2 regions of the Limnobaculum parvum genome follow, and region 1 is predicted to be linked to the other one. Evidence: predicted binding sites of a transcription regulator. Region 1 holds the regulator's gene; the other holds the start of a gene.

What was found. Region 1 encodes ArgR, which controls arginine synthesis, uptake and breakdown. Its sites were predicted from a motif close to ANTGAATAAAAATACANT; they were not measured.
Region 2: the regulator ArgR is predicted to act here: its motif matches at 4,406-4,423, upstream of argF (ornithine carbamoyltransferase).

The regions. Positions count from the first base shown of each region.
Region 1 is NZ_CP029185.2:516,206-527,574, forward strand. It holds gene tamB (autotransporter assembly complex protein TamB) at 1-2,837, shown strand, start outside; gene HYN51_RS01760 (gamma-glutamylcyclotransferase family protein) at 2,840-3,187, shown strand; gene ppa (inorganic diphosphatase) at 3,274-3,801, opposite strand; gene fbp (class 1 fructose-bisphosphatase) at 4,352-5,356, opposite strand; gene mpl (UDP-N-acetylmuramate:L-alanyl-gamma-D-glutamyl-meso-diaminopimelate ligase) at 5,528-6,901, shown strand; gene argR (transcriptional regulator ArgR) at 6,958-7,428, opposite strand; gene mdh (malate dehydrogenase) at 7,717-8,655, shown strand; gene HYN51_RS01790 (helix-turn-helix domain-containing protein) at 8,741-8,998, opposite strand; gene HYN51_RS01795 (DNA-binding protein) at 9,609-9,992, shown strand; gene HYN51_RS01800 (DNA-binding protein) at 10,021-10,395, shown strand; gene ispB (octaprenyl diphosphate synthase) at 10,451-11,369, opposite strand, start outside.
Region 2 is NZ_CP029185.2:2,869,497-2,880,865, forward strand. It holds gene rsmC (16S rRNA (guanine(1207)-N(2))-methyltransferase RsmC) at 1-636, shown strand, start outside; gene HYN51_RS12045 (Gfo/Idh/MocA family protein) at 789-1,784, shown strand; gene ridA (2-iminobutanoate/2-iminopropanoate deaminase) at 1,865-2,254, opposite strand; gene HYN51_RS12055 (YhcH/YjgK/YiaL family protein) at 2,500-2,964, shown strand; gene HYN51_RS16380 (hypothetical protein) at 3,022-3,285, opposite strand; gene argF (ornithine carbamoyltransferase) at 3,354-4,364, opposite strand; gene rraB (ribonuclease E inhibitor RraB) at 4,544-4,984, shown strand; gene HYN51_RS12070 (aldo/keto reductase) at 5,010-5,858, shown strand; gene HYN51_RS12075 (vWA domain-containing protein) at 6,143-6,781, shown strand; gene HYN51_RS12080 (TerD family protein) at 6,806-7,447, shown strand; gene HYN51_RS12085 (vWA domain-containing protein) at 7,447-8,085, shown strand; gene HYN51_RS12090 (TerY-C metal binding domain-containing protein) at 8,260-9,300, shown strand; gene HYN51_RS12095 (protein phosphatase 2C domain-containing protein) at 9,301-10,842, shown strand; gene HYN51_RS12100 (helix-hairpin-helix domain-containing protein) at 10,863-11,369, shown strand, end outside.

The DNA of each region.
Region 1 (11,369 bases):
TTAAGTTAGTTGTGAGTGGCGAAGTTACTGACCGGTTAACTGTCTATCTCAATGCGTCTGGCCCGGTTAGTGCCCAGCTAAAAGCAGAAACCGAGTTAGCAACCGCAGGATTACCGCTTGCACTAACGTTGGAAAGTAAGCAGGTACGTTGGCCGCTGATGGGAAAAACCGATTATAAAGTTAATGATACTCGCTTACGCTTGACAGGAAAGGCAACTGATTACGCGCTGTCTTTACGTTCAGCCGTTGAAGGAACCGATATTCCTCCTGCTAATGTGCAGGTTGATGGTAAAGGCAATATTCAACAGTTCAATTTATCGCGTTTGCGTTTGAATGCTTTACAAGGCAAGGCCGAGATGAATGGCGTTGTTGACTGGAGTAACGCCATAAGTTGGCGCTCATTGTTAACCCTTGATGGTATCAATACGGTAAAACAATGGCCCGAATGGCCAGTCAGCCTCAACGGGAAAGTGAGCACTAAAGGCAGCTTGAATGGTGGAAGCTGGCAGGTTGATGTGTCGGAGCTTAATCTGAATGGTCAGGTGAAGCAAAACCGCCTGAGTGCCTCGGGATCGTTAAAAGGGAATGACGCCGGTCAGTGGGTTATTCCTGGTATTAATCTGGTACTGGGTCCTAATACACTCGATGTTAAAGGGGATCTGGCTGACAAATGGGTGTTAGATGCTGATATTGATGCACCTAAGCTGACAGGAATGCTACCGGGATTAAGCGGTGTCGCTAAGGGTACAGTGAAACTCAGAGGAAATGCCAAAGCCCCTCAACTGTTGGCCGATGTAACAGCAAATGGTTTAGGCTGGCAGGATATGCAGATCGCTAAGGTTACTTTGAACAGCGATATCACCTCAGAATCACAGGTAAAAGGAATTCTGACATTAGCCATAAGCGGTTTGAAACAGGGCGACTTAAATGTCAGCCAACTGAATCTTGATGCAGAGGGGAGTGAAACTAAGCATCATCTTAAGCTGAATATTGATGGTAAACCGGTCTCTGGTCAGTTGGCATTATCCGGTAGTTTTGATCGGGCCAGCGAGCATTGGAAAGGCGTGTTGGGTAATACCCGATTCGATACCCCTGTTGGTGAATGGAAAACTTCGCAAGATGTTGCGTTGGATTATCGTAACGCACAGCAAACCATCAGTATTGGTTCTCACTGCTGGCGTAACCCGAATGCTGAACTTTGTGTACCAAAAACCATAGAAGCAGGGCCAACGGGTCAGGCTTCCATTGTGCTTAGCCGTTTTGACTTAGCCATGTTGTCCCCATTACTGGATAGAGACACTAAAGCCAAAGGGGTATTTAGCGGTAATGCTGATATCAGTTGGAAAGCAAACGGTGGATTGCCTCAGGCAAAAGTACAGTTGAAAGGGGATGGGGTAGCCGTAACCCAAATTGTTAATGGCCGTCCATTGCCTATGGTGTTGGATGATATGAAGCTGGATGCTAACCTGACGGGGAATCGTGCTCAGCTTAACTGGCTGATGAAAATAGCGAATAACGGCAGCTTTAACGGCAATATTCAGGTGAATGACCCGCAAAACAGCCGCAGCTTGTCCGGTAATGTGAAAATTGATGCACTTTCTCTCGCATTGTTAAAGCCGGTACTGCTGAGTAGTGAAAAAGCGGATGGCCTGTTGAATGCTAATTTAAGTTTATCCGGCAATGCGCAAAACCCCAAAATTTCTGGCCCTCTGGTACTTGATCAACTGAAGTTGAATACCCAGATGATCCCTCTGACGGTTAAAGATGGTCGTATTGCTCTGAACTTCAATGGTACCAGCTCTGAACTAACCGGCCTTATCCAGACAGAGAAAGGTTCATTGAGTCTTGGGGGAAATGCAGACTGGCGTCAAATTGATGCATGGCGAGCATCAATCACGGCAAAAGGCGACCGGATTCGCATTTCTATGCCACCAACCGTGTTGCTTGATGTGTCTCCTGATATTGTTTTTGAGGCAACACCTCAATTGCTGACATTAAACGGTTCTGTCGGTGTGCCGTGGGCTAGGATCTCAGTAGAAGAGATACCTGAAAGTGCTACGGGTGTCTCTTCTGATGAAGTGATGCTGGACAAACAGCTAAAACCGATTGAAGCCAGAACCACATCAATACCAATTAATAGCAATTTAGTTATTCATATCGGTAATAACGTTGCAATTAATGCATTTGGTTTGAAAGCACGTTTACAGGGTGATTTAAAAGTTGCTCAGGATAAAAAAGGGCTAGGCTTAAACGGTCAGGTTAATATTCCAGACGGTTCTTTTCGCGCTTATGGGCAGGATTTGGTGATTCGTAAAGGTCAAATTCTGTTTGCCGGAGCAGCCGATCAGCCAATGTTGAATCTGGAAGCTATTCGTAATCCTGATGCGACAGAGAATGATGTTACCGCGGGGGTTCGCGTTACCGGGCTTGCCAGTGAACCGAAAGTAGAGATTTTCTCCGATCCGGCAATGTCACAGGAACAGGCGCTATCTTATCTGCTCAGGGGGCAGGGGCTGGACAGTGGTGGTGGTGACAGTGATATGATGACTTCGATGCTGATTGGAATAGGCGTTGCCAAGAGCGGTAAACTGGTTGGACAGATCGGTGAAGCTTTTGGCGTTAAAAATTTATCACTGGATACGCAAGGCGTTGGCGACAGCTCTTCTGTTGTTGTGAGTGGCTATATTATGCCAGGCTTACAGGTAAAATATGGTGTAGGGATTTTTGACTCGCTGGCAACATTAACTTTACGCTATCGGCTGATACCAAAATTGTATCTTGAAGCGGTGTCTGGCATCGATCAGGCGTTGGATTTGCTTTATCAGTTTGAGTTTTGATTATGCGAATTATTGTTTATGGTAGTTTACGACGGGGTCAGGGTAATAGTCACTGGATGACAAACGCCCAGTGGCTTGGTGAATATCGCATTGCTGGCTACGAGCTGTATGATTTAGGGCATTACCCTGCTGTAATTAAAGGTGAAGGAGAGATCGATTGCGAGGTTTATCGCATCGATTCATCTATTCTGGCTGAGCTTGATGAGTTGAAAAACGATACGCGGGACTATAAGAGAGAGTTGGTTAAAACGCCTTATGGCAGTGCCTGGATGTATTTATATCTGCATTCAGTTGACGGGTTAAAGCGTATTGATAGCGGTGATTGGGTTCATCGTAAAGATGATGAATAATTCATGCTAGGTGTTATTTGTCACCAAGAAATGACTACAAAAAAGAGCGCTAATTAGCGCTCTTTTTACGTTGATTAAAAGCTGTATTACTTCTTAGCGCGTTCGAAAGAGGCCATGATTTCAGCTTTAGCGGCGGCAGCGTTATCCCAACCGTCAACTTTCACCCATTTGCCTTTTTCTAAATCTTTATAATGTTCGAAGAAGTGAGTGATTTGTGCACGTAGCAGCTCAGGCAAGTCGTTAACATCTTTGATGTGATCGTATTCTTTGCTCAGCTTAGTGTGAGGTACGGCAACTAACTTAGCGTCTTCGCCTGATTCATCAGTCATCTTCAGTACGCCAACTGGACGGCAGCGAATAACAGAACCTGGCAGCAGTGGATAAGGCGTTGGGACTAAAACGTCAACCGGATCCCCATCCAGAGATAATGTGTGGTTAATGTAACCATAGTTGCATGGATAGAACATGGCGGTTGACATAAAACGGTCAACAAAAATAGCGCCGGTCTCTTTGTCTACTTCGTATTTGATCGGATCGGCATTGGCAGGAATTTCAATTACAACATAGATATCTTCCGGAAGGTCTTTCCCTGCCGGGACTAAATTAAGGCTCATCTCTATTTCCTTTTACTCAAATAAAGTTGGGTTACAGTTGGCGCCTATTATAGCCGACTCTGGAACGGAATCTTCAATTTTTGACGAGATTGCTTTTAATTAATCATCAATCAGAAAGATTAGTTGAAGCATCGACGGGGGAACGTTTACAAGAATGCAAAAACAGCCAGAAGATATTGACTCTCTGGTCATGAGAAATGAAGTAACGCTATTAGGAAATCGAGTGGGTGTAGATGATTAAACCTGCAAGCGCAACGCCACCGATGCCGGATAATGCACAGATAGAAATCAACGCAATAATACTTTTGTGTATGAAGTTATTCATTGCCTAGTCTCAGAAAATTGTAAACCGCACTGATTATAAATGTTTTATAAATGTAAACAATGATAACGCGTTAATTTTATACACATCGTTAAATAATGATGATTTTGGTAATGTAAATAGATATGAATAATACATTGAATTTATTAAATTCCTTATGCAGTGAAAATGAAAACGGGCAGAAATATCTGCCCGTTATAACTTGCTTTTACTTATAGATGAAAAATATTACTCATCTGGATAGTTATGCATGAAGCGCTCAGCATCTTTAACCATGGATTCTGTGCCGATAAACAGTGGCATACGCTGGTGAAGCTCTTGCGGCACAATGTCCAGAATACGTTTGAATCCATCGCTGGCGCGGCCGCCAGCCTGTTCAGCCAGAAAGGCCATTGGGTTGCATTCGTACAGTAAACGAAGCTTACCTTTCGGGTGTGAAGCGGTGCTTGGGTAGAGATAAATGCCCCCCTTTAGCAGATTGCGGTGGAAGTCTGCTACCAAAGAACCAATATATCGGGAGGTATAAGGACGACCGGTAGATTCATCCTGCTCCTGACAGAATTTGAGGTATTTCTTAACCCCTAATGGAAACTTAATATAGTTACCTTCGTTGATGGAATACATATTCCCCTTGCTCGGGAAACGAACCTTTTCATGGGACAGACAGAACACCCCAATGGAAGAGTCGTAGGTAAAGGCATGCACACCAACACCCGTAGTGTATACCAGCATGGTTGATGAACCATAAACCACATATCCGGCAGCAACCTGGCGATTACCTGGCTGTAAGAAGTCAGCTTCAGTGATTGGCTGACCAATTGGCGTAATACGACGGTAGATAGAGAAAATTGTACCGACCGAGACGTTTACATCGATATTTGAAGAACCATCCAATGGATCCATTAAAACAACATATTTTGCATGAGTGGCGCGCTCGCCTTCAAAAACAACAATGTCATCTTCTTCTTCTGAGGCAATACCTGCCACTTCACCACGGGCGATTAAGGCCGCCTTAAGCTTTTCGTTGGCATACAGATCAAGCTTCATCTGAGCTTCACCCTGTACGTTAGAAATGCCGTTTGTCCCGAGAATATCAACTAGGCCCGCTTTGTTAATGTCACGGTGAATAATTTTAGCGCCTAGCTTAATTGCTGAAAGCAGTGACGTAAGCTCACCTGTCGCGTGAGGGAAATCTTGTTGCTTCTCGACGATAAATTCGCCTAACGTTTTCATGAACGATTCCTGAGTCAACCAAAGGTATAATGGCGATTGTATGCCATCCGTGTTATGTGGAAGGAAATTTTAACTAAAGGTTAAAGAAATTGATAGGTTATTCCCCTTCTTATAACCTATCTGAGGCGTTAGAATGAGAGCTAACTCGATACACCAAAAACTGGAAATATAATGCATATTCATATTCTTGGTATTTGTGGCACTTTCATGGGCGGTATTGCCATGTTGGCCCGTGCCCTAGGGCATCAAGTCACAGGTTCTGACGCTAACGTTTATCCACCGATGAGTACGCTGTTAGAAAAGCAAGGTATCGACTTGATTCAGGGATATGCTCCATCACAGCTTAATCCTCGTCCCGATCTGGTCATTATTGGTAATGCGATGGGGCGTGGTAATCCTTGTGTTGAAACGGTGCTGGAAGAGGGTATCCCCTACATGTCTGGACCTCAGTGGTTACATGACAATGTACTGCGCGATCGTTGGGTGGTTGCCATAGCGGGGACGCACGGCAAAACGACTACCGCTGGTATGGCGACCTGGATTCTGGAAAGCTGCGGCTATAAGCCCGGTTTTGTTATTGGTGGTGTGCCGGGAAATTTCGATGTTTCTGCTCGTTTGGGCGACAGTCCGTTTTTTGTGATTGAGGCCGATGAGTATGATAGTGCCTTCTTTGATAAGCGTTCTAAATTTGTGCACTACTGCCCTCGTACTCTGGTCCTGAATAACCTTGAGTTCGATCATGCGGATATATTTGAAGATTTACGAGCAATCCAAAAACAGTTCCACCATCTGGTGCGTTTAGTTCCGGGACAAGGCAAGATTTTACTGCCAGAAAACGATTTGAACTTAAAGCATGTGATTAATATGGGGTGCTGGAGTGAATTAGAAACTACCGGTGAAGGGTACACATGGGCGGCGCATAAGCTCACGGTCGATGCCAGCCACTATCAGGTGTTATTAAATGGTGAGGTGGTTGGTGAGGTTAACTGGTCGCTGGTAGGTGAGCACAATATGCAAAATGGTCTGATGGCCATCGCTGCAGCTCGTCATGTTGGCGTTCAACCCCAGGATGCCTGCCGTGCTTTGGATGACTTTATTAACGCCCGTCGTCGTCTGGAGTTACGTGGTGAGGCTAATGGTGTTACCGTTTATGATGATTTTGCTCATCATCCAACCGCAATTTTAGCAACCCTAACGGCTCTGCGAAGTAAAGTTGGCGGGACAGCGCGTATTCTGGCAGTGCTGGAACCTCGCTCAAACACTATGAAGATGGGAGTGAGCAAAGATGAACTGGCTCCTGCATTTGGCCGGGCGGATGAGGTATTCTTGCTGCAGCCGGCAAACCTTCCTTGGCAGGTTACTGATGTAACCGATGCCTGTATTCAGCCTGCTCACTGGTCTGGCGACTTGGACGCGTTGGTAGATATGATTGTTCGCAGCGCTCAGCCGGGTGACAACATTCTGGTAATGAGTAACGGCGGCTTTGGTGGCATTCACGATAAGCTGTTGGCTGGGTTAAAACAAAAGCAGAAAGATACCCAGTAACTTGAATTGATAAATAAAAAGGCCTTCTCCGGAAGGCCTTAGTTTTTTAAGCAGGATTAGAGCTCCTGCTCAAACAAATCGAGAATTGCTTCGTAAAGTTGTTCTACGCTAAACCCTCTGGCAGGGGTAGTGAAAATCGTGTCATCTCCGGCGATAGTGCCGAGAATTCCCTCTGATTTACCAATTGAATCGAGTAATCGAGCCAGAAGCTGTGCTGCGCCGGGGCTGGTGCGGATCACTACCAAGGCATCGTTGTAATCAATATCCAGAATCAGGTTCTTCAGTGGGCTAGTTGCAGTCGGCACCCCGAGTTCAGTGGGTAGGCAGTACACCATCTCCATTTTAGCGTTACGAATTCGTACTGCGCCAAATTTGGTTAGCATGCGTGAGACTTTGGACTGATTAATGTTCTCAAAGCCTTCATCCTGTAAAGCCTGAACAATTTCACCCTGAGAGCTGAGTTTTTCTTCTTTTAACAGCGCTTTAAACGCCTTCACCAAATCATCTTGTTTTGTTGGGCTTCGCATCGTGCACCGTCGATAGTTGGATAACAATACTAGTATTATGAATAAAAATGACCGAGTACTCAAAAGTCTTTACTCATTGCTGTGATTAAAATGCGTTTAACTCCTGATTCTCGCGACCAAAATGTTTTTAATTCCCTATTTATGTGACCATAATGTTTTTAATTAATTATTCTTTGCAGCATATCTCAATCTTAAATCTAAGGATTGGTGATTATGCTCACGATCCTCTAAGCTTGATGTTGCATTTTAGTTACACATCAAAATAAGCAAAAATAAAAGGAGTAATGAATGAAAATTACAGTTCTTGGCGCAGCCGGTGGAATTGGTCAGGCTTTAGCCCTGTTACTGAAAACGCAGCTTCCTGCGAATTCTGAGTTATCTCTCTATGATATCGCGCCGGTTACTCCGGGGGTTGCTGTTGATTTAAGTCATATTCCGACAGCAGTTAAAATCACCGGTTTTAGCGGTGAAGATGCTAAACCAGCTCTGCAAGGTGCAGATATTGTTTTAATTTCTGCAGGTGTTGCACGTAAACCCGGCATGGATCGCTCCGATTTATTTAATATTAATGCGGGTATTGTACGTAATCTGGTAGAACAGGTAGCTCAGGTATGTCCAAAAGCGTGTATTGGTATCATCACTAACCCAGTTAATACCACTGTTGCTATTGCCGCAGAAGTATTAAAGAAAGCTGGCGTTTATGACAAAAATAAACTGTTTGGTATCACCACGCTGGACATTATCCGTTCTAATACTTTTGTTGCAGATCTGAAAGGTAAGTTACCTACTGACGTAGAAGTTGCCGTTATTGGCGGTCATTCAGGCGTAACCATTTTGCCTCTGTTATCACAAATTCCTGGCATAAGCTTTACCGATGCTGAAATCGAGTCACTCACTAAACGTATTCAAAACGCAGGTACCGAAGTGGTCGAAGCTAAAGCTGGTGGCGGATCGGCAACCCTATCAATGGGGCAAGCGGCAGCGCGTTTTGCGTTGTCCCTGCTGCGCGGATTACACGGGGAACAAGGCGTCGTTGAGTGTGCTTATGTTGAGGGTGATGGTAAGTATGCCCGCTTCTTCGCCCAGCAGTTAGTATTAGGTAAGAATGGTATTGAGAGCAGAAAAGCGATCGGCACATTAAGCGCGTTTGAACAACAAGCGCTGGATTCAATGCTGGACGTATTGCACAAAGATATTGAACTGGGTGAAAAATTCATTCAGGGATAATTTCCTCTTAGAATAAGTGAGATCAGACCGCTATCGAAAGTATTTCGGTAGCGGTTTTTTTCACTTAATGTCATGTCTACGGCTATCAGGTAGGTTCTTTTTCATCAGAATGCAATCGATTGTTTTTTATCTTTAAGTATCTGCTGGGCCAAATTTCAGAAGGGTGTTTTTCTAATGCTTCTGCAATAATCCTTTCTCCCTTGGGCCACGGACGGACGAGCGCATTGGCTAAAGTAGATGAACTTAAACCGGATTGGCGTGATAAAGCTGCTAATGTGGTACCTCGTTTGCGTAAGGCGGCAATGATATCTGCAGAATGCCAATCTTCTTTCCTTGAAATCATTCAATGTTTCCTTTTAAAGTCAGTATAAACTTGTCGTTTATAAGGGATAGATAACACAATATTCATTGAGTATATTGATTTTTGGTAAAATTTATATCAACAAATTTCTCAATATAATTCAAATGATTTATTTTTATTGAATAGAATGGATTTTATTATGGTTGGCGGTTTATATGATTTAGTGGTTTGTTTTATAACAAAATTAAACCGAATTATTTTTTCATTTTCTTAACTTGTTTATTAAAAATAATTTATTGAATCAATTAAATTGTTTTTAAATAACATTCACACGCTGTTTATGTGAACAAATATCAGAAAACCGTTATTTTGTGCGTATATATTTTATTTTATCAATAAGTTATTTAAATCAATACAACGCATGAGATGCACTATTACAACGCTTTTTCCCTGTATTAAAATACAGGGCGTCTATATTAAATAAACTATTCTTTTATTTAACCAACTAACATAAACTACTTACTTGTTTATATACTCTGATTGAGATTTATCAGAGATATGGATTTGTTTACTTCTTTATTGTTTGTTTTTTTCAGGAGAGTAAGAAGTAACTGGGACCAGTAGGAATATTGGAATAAAGGGATGGTGTTTTATGAAAAAAGAATGGTTTTCAACAAGTGAGTTAACCGGAATAGCTGGGCTACCCTCAACCATTCAGGGAATTAATCAAAAAGCACGCCGTGAGCAATGGAAAAGTCGTAAACGCACTGGCGTACAGGGTAAGGCTCTGGAATACCACATAGACAGTATTCCGGATAAAGTCAGGATCGTGCTTCGTAGTCATGAAGAAGGCGCTAAGTATAGCGCGATGGTTAATGATCCTTTTGCTATTTGGGTAACTGCATATAATCAACTGACGTCAACCGAACGTGAAAGAATTATCTCTTTGATCGTTCGTCATGGTATTTCAGGGCTAATGGATAAAGTGAATATGTTTACCGTTGAGCCCGTTGCTGAAGTAGCTGAAGTTTGCTGATTTAGCACTTTTGATATTGGGTGGCGTGATGAAAAAAGAATGGTTTTCGACCAGGGAACTAACAGGCGTTGCTGGATTACCCGGCACCATTCAGGGCATCAATCAAAAAGCCCATCGGGAGAAGTGGGAAAGCCGCAAACGCACAGGTGTTCAGGGGAAGGCTTTGGAATATTATATCAATAGTATTCCTGAAAAGGTTCAAATTGCACTACAAGCTAAAGAAAATGGGGTGCCGTTTGATGCTATTCCAAATGATTCATTATCCGTCTGGATAAGTGCGTTTCATCAATTAACGGCGACAGAACGAGAGAAACTTATCTCTCTGCTTATGAGGCAGGGTATTGCCGGATTAATGGCTAAAGTTAATTGGGGTGAAGGTAGTGATGATGCTTCACAAAGCTGATATGACCGATAGGTCAAATCAGCTTTGTGAATAGTCGTGATAATCAAATATTGAATCAGGTATCTCTGTGTACGGACATACGCGCTAGCGATTCTAATGCTGTTTTGTAAGGTGTATTTGGCAAACAGGATAATGCAGCAATTGCTTTATTTGCTTCTTCTTCCGCACGTTGTTGTGTATAAGTCAGTGAACCGCACTGATTCATAGTCTTCAGTACTGAATCCAATAAATGGCGTCCGTTTCCTTGTTCAATCGCTTCACGAATTTGAGCTGCGTTTTCGGCGGGTCCATTACGCATAGCATGAAGCAATGGTAATGTTGGTTTCCCTTCGTTCAGGTCATCTCCTAGGCTTTTACCCAGTTTTGAACCGTCAGCACTGTAATCCAATAGATCATCGATCAACTGGAATGCCGTACCAATATAACGACCATAGTCCTGCAGCGCTTTTTCCTGTTCTGGCGTTGCCCCTGCAAGTATTGCAGAAGCTTGGGCGGCAGCCTCAAAAAGTCGAGCAGTTTTGCTGTAAATCACCTGCATATAATTTTCTTCAGTAATATCAGGATTGTTACAGTTCATCAATTGCATGACTTCGCCTTCAGCAATGACGTTGGTTGCTGATGACATCAGTTTTAAAATCTCCAACGAACCAAGGGTGGTCATCATTTGGAAAGAACGGGTGTAGATGAAGTCGCCGACTAATACGCTGGCGGCATTACCAAACGCGGCATTGGCCGTGGCTTTTCCTCTGCGGAGATCGGATTCATCAACTACATCATCATGCAGCAACGTTGCGGTATGGATGAACTCGATTAATGCCGCTGACGTAATGTGCCCATCCCCCTGGTAGCCTAGGGCCCGAGCAGCGAGGACGGCAATCATAGGACGGATGCGCTTCCCTCCTCCGCTGATGATGTAATGCCCCAATTGATTGATCAAAACAACATCAGAATCCAACTGGGTAAGTATTGCGGCA
Region 2 (11,369 bases), 1.5 Mb from region 1:
AGCCTCTATCACTTCCGTTCAGAGCGTCAGGCACAATTTGATGTATCTCAATGGTGGGATGAGTATCAGGTTGATGATGTGATAGTCAAAACCTTGCCAGGCGTATTCAGCCGTGATGGGTTTGATGTGGGTAGTCAATTGCTCCTTTCTGCGTTGGAAAATGTAAAAGGCAAAGTGCTGGACGTAGGCAGCGGTGCAGGTGTGCTATCGGCGATTCTTGCCCATGAAAACCCGGGCCTGAATCTGACCCTAAGCGATGTTAACGCAGCCGCACTCGAATCCAGTAAAGCCACTATCAGCGCGAATGTGTTACAGGCAAAAGTGATTGCCAGCGATGTATTCTCTGATATTGAAGGTCGTTTTGACTTTATTATTTCCAATCCGCCGTTTCATGATGGCTTACAAACCAATCTGACCGCGGCTGAATCCCTGATCCGTGGTGCGACAAAACATCTACAATTAGGTGGGCGTTTGTGCATTGTTGCTAATGCCTTCCTGCCTTATCCCGATCTTCTAGATGCGACCTTTGGCAGTCATGAAGTGTTGGCACAAACCGGTCGTTTCAAAGTCTATCAGTCCATATTAGGCCGTCCGTCAGCAGCACCGAAAGATAAAAAAGCAACAAAGAAACGATAAACAATCGATCCCTTAAGCTATATACTTAAGGGATCCCTATCGCATCATTAATTCGAACCTTTTCCCCCTGAATCTGGCTTTATACCCACTGCTCGTCACTGTTGTCGCCAGATTGCGGGATACAATTAACCCTCCGCTAAACGGGGCACGTTATGATTCGATTTGCTGTTATTGGTACCAACTGGATTACCCAACGTTTTATTGACGCTGCACATGCTACCGGAAAGCTGAAACTCACTGCGGTGTACTCCCGCAGTCTAGAAAGCGCCCGCGGTTTCGCAGACCCTAATAAGGTAACGCTGCTGTTTGACGATCTTCAGGCGTTGGCTGAAAGCCAAGAGATTGATGCGGTATATATTGCCAGCCCGAACTCATTCCACTATTCACAAGCGTTGTTGATGCTACAGCACCACAAGCATGTGATATGTGAAAAGCCTCTGGCTTCACACATTCAGGAAGTAGAAAGCTTGATCGCCTGTGCTAAGAAGCATCAGGTCGTGTTGTTTGAAGGATTTAAAACCGCTTGGTTACCTAACTTTATCCTGTTGCAACAGATGCTGCTGCGTATCGGTAAAGTGCGTAAAGCATTTATTAACTACTGTCAGTACTCTTCACGCTATCAACGTTATCTCGACGGTGAAAACCCGAATACCTTTAATCCCACTTTCTCTAACGGCTCAATCATGGATATCGGCTACTACTGTTTGGCCAGCGCCATTAGCCTATTTGGAGAACCTAAAGGGTTAGACGCCAGCGCAGGGCTACTGGACTCTGGCGTTGATGGACACGGCACGGTTTGGATGAACTATGGCAATTTTGATGTAGTTCTGTTTCATTCCAAGGTCAGTAATTCTGATATTCCCAGTGAAATTCAGGGTGAAGAAGGAACGCTGGTGATCGAGAAAATATCCGAGTGCCATAAGATTACCTTTACCCCACGGGGCGGCCAGCCACAGGATATCTCGCTGCCACAGCATGAAAACACCATGTTCTATGAAGCAAATGTATTTGCCGAGCTAATTGAACAACAGAGTATTGACCACGCAGGTATTCCCGTCTCGCGCAGTACATCCCGAATATTGACTGAGATACGCGCACTTACCGGCGTGAAATTTCCTGCCGACACCCCGTCAGGGCTGTCTCATTGAGGGAAGATTGATAGCGGAATTTAAACCGGTAGGATTCTGATAGTAAAAGAATCTTACCGGTGAGGCATTATCCGTAAGTATTAACGACGAACCGCAATAACTTCGATTTCTATTTTTGCATCTTTGGGTAAACGGGCCACTTCCACACAAGAACGCGCCGGAAATGACGGTGCATGGTTCTCAGTAAAGAAGGCCTCATATGCCGCATTAACCGTGCCGAAGTCATTTAAATCTTTAACGAATACCGTGGTTTTTACAATATCAGCTACTTTCAGGCCGGCGGCTTCCACAATCGCTTTCACATTCTCTAAAGACTGACGAGCCTGAGCCGCTACATCCTCAGGAAATACACCTGTTTTAGGATCGATTGGAAGCTGACCAGATGTGATAATCATACTGCCCAGATCTACGCCCTGTACGTACGGACCAATTGCCGCTGGTGCTTTGTCAGTATTAATAATGTGGGACATGGATTCTCCTTAGTTTATAAGTGTCGTTTTTGTCATGTTGAGATCAATTACGCCAGTCATTATAAGGCGCTGACAGAAAGATGCACCATAAGCCGCTAAACAAAGAAAGTAAATCCAATAATTCTTAACTATTCAATACGTCATTCTAATGTGGTGATGGTCGACTATTGATAATAAAATACTTTGCCTATTTTCCTGATGTAATAGAATATGAAACATGATTTCATTTTGAATAAGGAGTAAACATGATCGCCGGAAATATCCACCACTTAGAGCTTGTCCCTTACCTTCCAGCCAAGCTAAAACAGGCTATCGAATACATTAAAAGCAACATCACTAACGATACGCCATTAGGTAAGCATGATATTGATGGTAATAATGTGTTTGTACTGATTTCCAACGATAGCACCGATGAGTTGCAAAACCGCCGCGCTGAGTATCATGAACGCTACCTAGATATTCAGATCGTACTAAAAGGTGAAGAAGGTATGGTATTCAGTAACCTACCGGCTGGTACGCCTACCGATAATTGGCTAGCAGATAAAGACATCGCCTTTTTACCTTCTGGCAAACAAGAAAGACAAATGATTATGCAAGAAGGCGACTTCGTGGTTTTCTACCCTGGCGAAGTACACAAACCCCTGTGCGCCGTTGGCAAACCTGCTCACGTACGTAAGGCTGTGGTTAAAATGTTGGTGAGCGCGCTGTAAAGCCATAAATACAAAACCGCCCTGTTTGGTTGCCGATTGGCATAAGATGGGGTGATTTTAATTTTTGGTACCGCTTTTCGCCCTTATCCCTTGATCTATTTGTTGAGCACTGGAATTCAGCCGACAACTGAGTGAGGGAGCACGACCAACATGAATATTGGTCGTGGCGCTGCTTCGCCGGGAGCGAATCAGCGCCGGTGCGTAAACCCGAACGAAGGCGGAGGGTAGTCGCCACAGGCGACCTGAATTCGGGTGCGAAAGCGCGGGATTGTTAAGGGAGTTCGCCAACCCACTTAACTCGGCCACTTGCACGATAGACAATTTAGACTCTGCACTATTTAGTGGACGAAACCAGCTCCCAACTAAATTTTTACCTGTTCGACAAAAAATTAATATGAGTGTACCAACGTCGCCACCATCACCGCCTTGATAGTATGCATCCGGTTCTCCGCCTGATCGAACACCACACTGTGGACTGATTCGAATACGTCATCAGTCACTTCCATACCGCCATGTAATCCATATTGTTCCGCCATCTGTTTGCCCATTACGGTTTGATCGTCATGGAACGCTGGCAGGCAGTGCAGAAACTTCACCTGTGGATTATGAGTTAGCTCAATCATAGCTTGATTAACCTGATAAGGTTTGAGTAAAGCAATACGCTCTTTCCATACCTCTTTTGGCTCTCCCATCGACACCCAAACATCGGTATACAGGTAATCAACCCCTTCAACGCCCTGAGCAACACTTTCCGTCAGCGTAATGCGGGCACCGGTCTTTTTAGCAATCGCCTGACAGCTTTCGACTAAAGACTCCTGCGGCCAGCAGGCTTTTGGTGCGACCAGCCGAATATCCATCCCCATCAGGGCCGCCCCTTCCAGCAATGAATTTCCCATATTGTTGCGGGCATCCCCCAAATAGGCGAACTTAACCTGAGACAGGGATTTTTGCGGCGAATGCTCCTGCATGGTCAACAGGTCAGCCAAAATCTGAGTTGGATGAAACTCATCCGTCAGGCCATTCCATACCGGAACGCCAGAAAATTCCGCCAGCGTTTCAACAATCTTCTGACCAAAACCACGATACTGAATACCATCATACATACGGCCCAATACCCGGGCTGTGTCTTTTATTGATTCTTTATGTCCAATCTGACTACCGCTCGGACCAAGATAAGTCACTCTGGCACCCTGATCGAAGGCCGCCACTTCAAAAGCACAACGGGTACGGGTGGAATCCTTCTCAAAGATTAACGCAATGTTCTTACCGCTCAACAGCGGCTGCTCTGCGCCACTTTTTTTATCTTTTTTTAGTTTGGCAGATAAAGCCAGCAATGCGGCAATTTCATTTGGACTAAAATCAAGTAACCGGAGTAGATGACGCTGATAAAACTGAGGCATTAGACTGTCTCCCTGAGCATAAATGGAAAGTATCGCAATAAATTGAATTAAAAATCAATTTATATGAATTAATATTCACAATCAACCCGATAATACAGAAAACTTTCTCTTTCCTGTGGAGCTACCGGTTGCACTATGTGAGAATACCGTTAACTGACTATCCTAATAGGAAAAATATCATGGCTAATGACGAACTAAGTATCCTGCTGGAAGAACAACGCGAAGAAACCCGCCTGATTATTGAAGAATTACTGGAAGATGGCAGCGACCCTGATGCGCTGTACGCCATCGAACATCACCTCTCTGCGGAAGATTTCGACACGCTGGAAAAAGCAGCGGTAGAAGCTTTCAAACTCGGCTATGAAGTCACCGAGCCGGAAGAATTAGAAGTAGAAGATGGCTTAGTTGTTCTTTGTTGTGACGTGGTCAGCGAAGTTTCCCTCAATGCTGAGATCATTGATAAACAAGTTGAACAACTGATCAAACTGGCGGATCGCTTCGACATCAATTACGACGGTTGGGGCACCTATTTTGAAGATCCTAACGGTAATGACGATGATGAGGACGATGACGGCGAATATCCTATGGATGATGAGGATGACACCGGAACGCGTCATTAATTTTCACTAACCTGAGGTTGATTGCATGGCCAGACAGCGCATGCGTTATATCACTTTGCCTAGCGGGGACGATGTCCCGGTATTTGGTCAGGGTACCTGGTTTATGGGGGAACGCAGCTCCGATATTCAACGCGAAATTCAAACCTTGCGTCATGGTATTGAGCGGGGTTTATCACTGATTGATACCGCAGAAATGTATGCTGATGGTGGTGCCGAACGCGTCGTTGGCGCAGCAATTAAAGGCTGTCGTGACGATGTGTTTCTGGTCAGTAAAGTACTTCCTAGTAATGCCAGTGCACAAGGGACTATTGCTGCCTGTGAAGGCAGCTTAAAACGCTTGGGCACGGAATACATTGACCTCTATTTGCTACACTGGCGAGGCCATATTCCGTTAAAAGAGACGGTTAACGCAATGGAAGACCTCGTGGAACAAGGGAAAATCGGCCAATGGGGCATCAGCAATTTTGACGTCAACGATCTGGAAGCGCTAATGACCCTTGTGGACAATGAGCAAATTGCCACCAATCAGGTGCTGTATAACCTCTCCCGTCGGGGGATTGAATACGACCTGCTGCCATGGTGTCGCAGTAATAGTATGCCCGTCATGGCCTATTCGCCCATTGAACAGGCTCGCCTGCTGGAGCACCCTGCGCTGGTGACGGTGGCAAAACGTCATCACGCTACGCCAGCGCAAATTGCGCTGGCGTGGGTATTGCGCGATCACAATATTATTACGATTCCTAAAGCCTCTACTGTTGAACATATGATAGAGAATATTGGTAGTTTAAGTATTCATCTGGAGCATGAGGATTACGTTACGCTAGATGCGGCATTCCCACCGCCATCGCGGAAGAAACCTTTGGAAATGCTTTAACACGCTATAATCAGGGCGAATAAAATGGCTGACACATTTATTCGCCCGTGATTATTTCAATCGCAATCCGTTCGCTGAAGTTTTAATTAAACTAATATAATCAGCAAATTATATTAATAATTGATTGCGACTCTGGCCCTGTCTTTTTGCCGAAAAAAAGTCACCGGTTCATACTTATCAACATTTACAACAGGTTTTAGATCAGTGGTTGCGTTACTGATTAAATCAATTAATATCTTGGCATCACTTGATAACACTTATCGTAATATTCAGTAAGGATACTCATGAGAAGACTTCCAATTTACCTAATGCTGGACACGTCCGGTTCAATGACCGGAGAACCCATTGAAGCAGTAAAAAATGGTGTTCAGACTCTGTTATCAACTCTGCGACAGGATCCCTATGCATTAGAAACCGCCTATCTGTCGGTTATCACCTTCGATTCATCTGCCCGGCAAATCATCCCTCTCACTGAACTGCTTAACTTTAAATCCCCTGATTTAGTAGCGACCGGTACAACCGCCTTCGGTGAAGCCTTATCACTATTATCCAGCAGTATTGAGAACGAAGTTCAGAAAACCACAGCAGAAATTAAAGGTGACTGGCGTCCACTGGTATTTATTATGACCGACGGCGCACCAACCGATGACTGGCGTAAAGGTCTGGCTGACTTTAAGAAAGCACGTACTGGCGTGGTGGTTGCCTGTGCCGCAGGTCAACATGCTGACACCTCTGTGCTACGAGAAGTCACCGAAGTGGTGCTTCAACTCGACACCGCGGATTCCAACTCCATCAAAGCATTCTTTAAATGGGTATCCGCCAGTATTTCAGTCGGTAGCCAAAAAGTTGATTCTGGGCAAAAAGAGGTGACCGGCCTCGATGATCTACCGCCACCACCACCTGAAGTTAACGTTGTACTGTAACGAGATTAAAATTAAGGAGAAGTTATGGCTGTTAGTTTAAGTAAAGGACAAGGCGTTAGTTTAAAGAAAAATGAGTTTGATTTGTCCTCAGTCACCATCGGCTTAGGCTGGGATATCAATGAAGAGAAAAAAGGCTTCTTTGGTAGTCTGATGGGCAAAAAAAGCGAAGATTACGATTTAGACGTTGCCGCCTTCTTATGTGATGAGAATGGTAAAGTTAAAGATCTCGGTAACCAAACTAATGGCCGCCCAACGTTAGTCAATGGCGACATTGTTTTCTTTAACAGTCAAAAACATAAGTCTGGTCAAATCTGGTTAACCGGCGATAACCGTACGGGTGAAGGCGATGGTGATGATGAACAAATCATTGCTAAATTAAATACCCTAGGCCCGGAATACGCCAAGATTGTATTTATCGTACAGATCTACAAAGGCCAAGAATTACAACAAAACTTTGGAAAAGTGAAAAACGCCTATATTCGCGCCGTTGATGCAAAAAATATCGAAATGGCGCGATTCAATCTGTCCGGTGGTGCTGAATATGCAAACCAGTGTTCACTGCTGTTTGCAGAATTAGTCAGAGAAGATAGCGGTTGGAAACTTAACGCAATCGGTGAACCATCGCCTTCCGACAGTTTTGTGTCACACCTGAAGGACTACGTTTAATGAGAAGGCTACCCGTCTATATTCTGCTGGATACATCAGGCTCAATGCGTGGGGAGCCGATTCATTCAGTGAATGTTGGTATTCAAGCAATGCTCAATGCGCTCAAGCAAGATCCTTATGCCTTAGAAAGCGTGCATATTTCGATTATCACCTTTGATAATGAAGCCAGAGAGCATACTCCACTGACCGCACTGGAAAACTTCCAGTTTACGGATATTGAAGTACCCAGTGCCGGTGGAACCTTTATGGGCGCTGGCCTTGAATTACTGATTAAGCTGGTAGATCGTGACGTTAAGCGTTCAACTGAAGATCAAAAAGGTGATTGGCGCCCGCTGGTGTTCCTGATGACTGACGGTAGCCCATCGGATGCTTATGCTTACACTCAGGCCATTGAGGAAATCAAGAAGCGTCCTTTTGGTTCAATTATTGCCTGTGCCGCGGGGCCTAAAGCCAAGCATGAATATTTGACCCAACTAACCGACCGGGTGGTTTCTCTCGATACGTTAGATTCCACTGCCTTTTCCAGCTTCTTCAAATGGGTATCGGCAAGCGTTTCTGTTGGTAGCAGTAGTGCAGGGATTACAGACACACAACGTACTCTCCCACCACCTCCCCCGGAAATTCAACTGGTTCTGTAAAACCCGAATGGCAAAGAGTCTCTCATGCGAAGCTTTGCTATTCTTATTTACGCCCGTCAAGCTGAACATTGTGTTTAGCGCTATCAGCCATTTTTTACCTAAAGGTCATTTCGATTACCGTTGATGGTCTTCAGTTAAAAAATAGCACTCAAATTAACATAAAGGATTTTGGTTATGAGAAGACTTCCCATTTTTTTCGTTCTCGATTGTTCTGAATCGATGATTGGAGAAAATCTGAAAAAGCTCAATGATGGTCTACAAATGATCATTGGCGATCTAAGACGAGATCCCCACGCGTTAGAAACCGTTTATATCTCTGTGATTGCTTTTGCTGGCATCGCTAAAACTATTGCGCCATTAGTTGAAGTTGTTTCATTTTATCCGCCGAGATTACCGATTGGCGGCGGCACCTCCCTTGGCGGAGCGCTTAATGAACTGTCCTACCAAATCGATCGCAATGTGATAAAAACCACCGCCGAACGCAAAGGGGACTGGAAGCCTATCGTTTATTTGCTGACAGATGGCCGCCCTACCGATAATTACACCGATGCGATTAAACGTTGGAAAGAGCAGCACGCGAAAAAAGCTAACCTGATTGCCATTGGGCTTGGTCAGTCGGCAGACCTCAACATATTGAGGCAGCTAACCGATAACGTATTGCTGTTTGAAGATACTCAAGAGGGTGACTTTACTAAGTTTGTAAAATGGATAACGGCTTCCGTCGTCGCCCATAGCCGCAGCGTGGGTGAAGAGCCGCCTCCACTACTGTCTAAAACCGATGAAATCGTGCGTTTAGCCAAAGATGAAGTCGCACGCGCTTATGATGATTCGTGCGTTACGTTGGTTGGTCGCTGTAATAAAACAGAACGGCCCTATCTGATCAAATATGAGCGCCCTAACGTGAATACTTCATCGCTTAATTTTAAGCTGAATCTTAATCGTTTTAACTTAACCGGCTGCTTCCCTATTGATGAAGAGTATTTCTCGTGGAGTGATAACTCTGTATCAGCCCTACAAGTTAACACCTCTGAATTGGAAGGGGTTCCAGGTTGCCCACACTGTGGCAACTCAACGGCGTTTGCCGTTTGTGGCTGTGGAAAGTTAATCTGCGTTAATGGCCCGGAAGTCGTCAATTGTCCGTGGTGTAAACAGACCATCAAGTTTAACGATCACGGCAGCGACCATGACTTTGACGTAAACAGAGGGAAAGGCTAAATGACAAATAATACGCGAGCACTGCTGACCGCCGGACTAAGCAATGTAACGCCACGTTTATCTGAACTCGAACTCAGCCATCTCGAGAAACAAGCTGAGATTCAGCATATTCTCAGCCGCTTCAGCCAGGAGCTTAATGAAAAAGTTCAGCAGCTCAATGCGGCGCTCCCGCTGTTTACAAATACGCAGGAGAAAGCAGAACCCGCACCTGAAACCATTTTAGCGGATGAAATCACACCAGCGGCAACAGAGAGTGAGATCGCTGCCGTTCATAACGATCTCGCCGCACCCGCTCAAAATGATAACGCAACCCCGCTGAGACCGGGTCAGGTTCCAGATCGATCTGCGGCTCCGGCCATTGCACCTAAAGAGTCATCAATGCCAAAAGTTAATTTTGCCTTCGCCAATGCGAAAGTGGGCAGCGCCTATCTATCCAGAGTTGATGCCACCAGCCACTACGGTGAGGCAGTGACCATTCAGGAAATTAAGTTCAGCCATGATATTGGTATTGGCTTTAATCCTGAAACTCAGGAGTTATACGGTACACCAACCCTCGATGGTGATTATCAACTGTTTATCAAATGGACGACCGATGGAAAATCATCGCACTTCTCAGAAGCATTAATGATCGTTAATCCCGATCCGCGCAGCCTGTGGAAAATTATCGAGCCACCGGCAGACGATAAGTATTTTAAGCCCAACACTGATAATCAAATGATTAATCAGAGCGGTGTTAACATCGCCGCCGCCAGCCGCCGCGGGCGTTCTCATGAACACATTGGCTCGTTCAGAGACGATGACTTTTTTATCTCCCACGATAGCGAAACGGGCTGGAGCATTATGATCGTCGCCGATGGTGCCGGCAGCGCCCAAAACTCCCGGCGTGGTTCAGAGCTGGCCTCCGAGACGGCAGGTAGCTACCTGAGTAAGCAAATGCAGGGAGAGTCAGGCCAAAAATTAAAATCCCTGATTCAAGACTGGCAACCCGAATCACAAAAACAGATCGGTCCCCTATTCTCAGAGTTATACAAGAATGCGGCAAAATTAGCGGTTAATGCGATCGAAAGCGAAGCGATCGATATGGCACAAACCACCAAATCTTACTCTACGACGCTGTTGGCGACCGTATCTATTCGTATCAACGATGAACTGTTTGCTGCGGCATTCTGGATGGGCGACGGCGCTATTGCTGCCTACGGCCCAGTTGGAAAAGTGCGTTTATTGGGGATGCCGGACAGCGGTGAATACGCTGGCCAAACTCGTTTTCTGGATAATGATGCGATTAATGACAGTAGTTTTAATAACCGTATCATGATTGGGAAATGGACCGAAATTACCCACCTGATCCTGATGACGGATGGCGTATCTGACCCCTATTTTGAAACGGATAACGGGCTGACTTCCAGCGATAAATGGGATCTTCTGGTTAATGAAATTCTACCTTGCCTTCAATCTGACGAAACCGCAGAGAAACTGACAGAATGGTTAAACTTCTTCTCGCCGGGTAATCATGACGACCGCACCATCGCTATTAGCTGGTAATGCAGAAAGGATAAGTTTACATGGCAAATATCATCACTTGTAAAACGGTAGACGGTAAGACCGTACAGTATGTAGACGACATCATTGGTTCCGGTGCCATGAAAGATGTCTATTTTTCACCCGATAAATCCTATGTGGTGGCTTTCTACAAAAACCCGCAAGATGCACAGGCCGTCGATCGTATTCAGATGATCACCGGCAGGTTTAAGCAAAGCATCTTTGAACAAGTCGGCGGTGAATACTGGAAAGATTTATTCTGCTGGCCAACCGATATGATTGAGCATAATGGCAAACTGGGGATTGTCGTACCAACTTATCAAAACCATTTCTTTTTCAAATATGGTTCGAAAAATGACGATTTTCTCGCCATTAAAGGAAGAGAAAAAGAGGGAAAATGGTTCGCCAGCGCCAACAACCAGAATAAATTCCTCGATCCTCGGGAGCGTGGTAACACACTGAATTATTTGAAGGTCTGTATTTTATTGTCACGGGCAGTTCGCAGAATGCATGCAGCCGGGCTGTGCCAC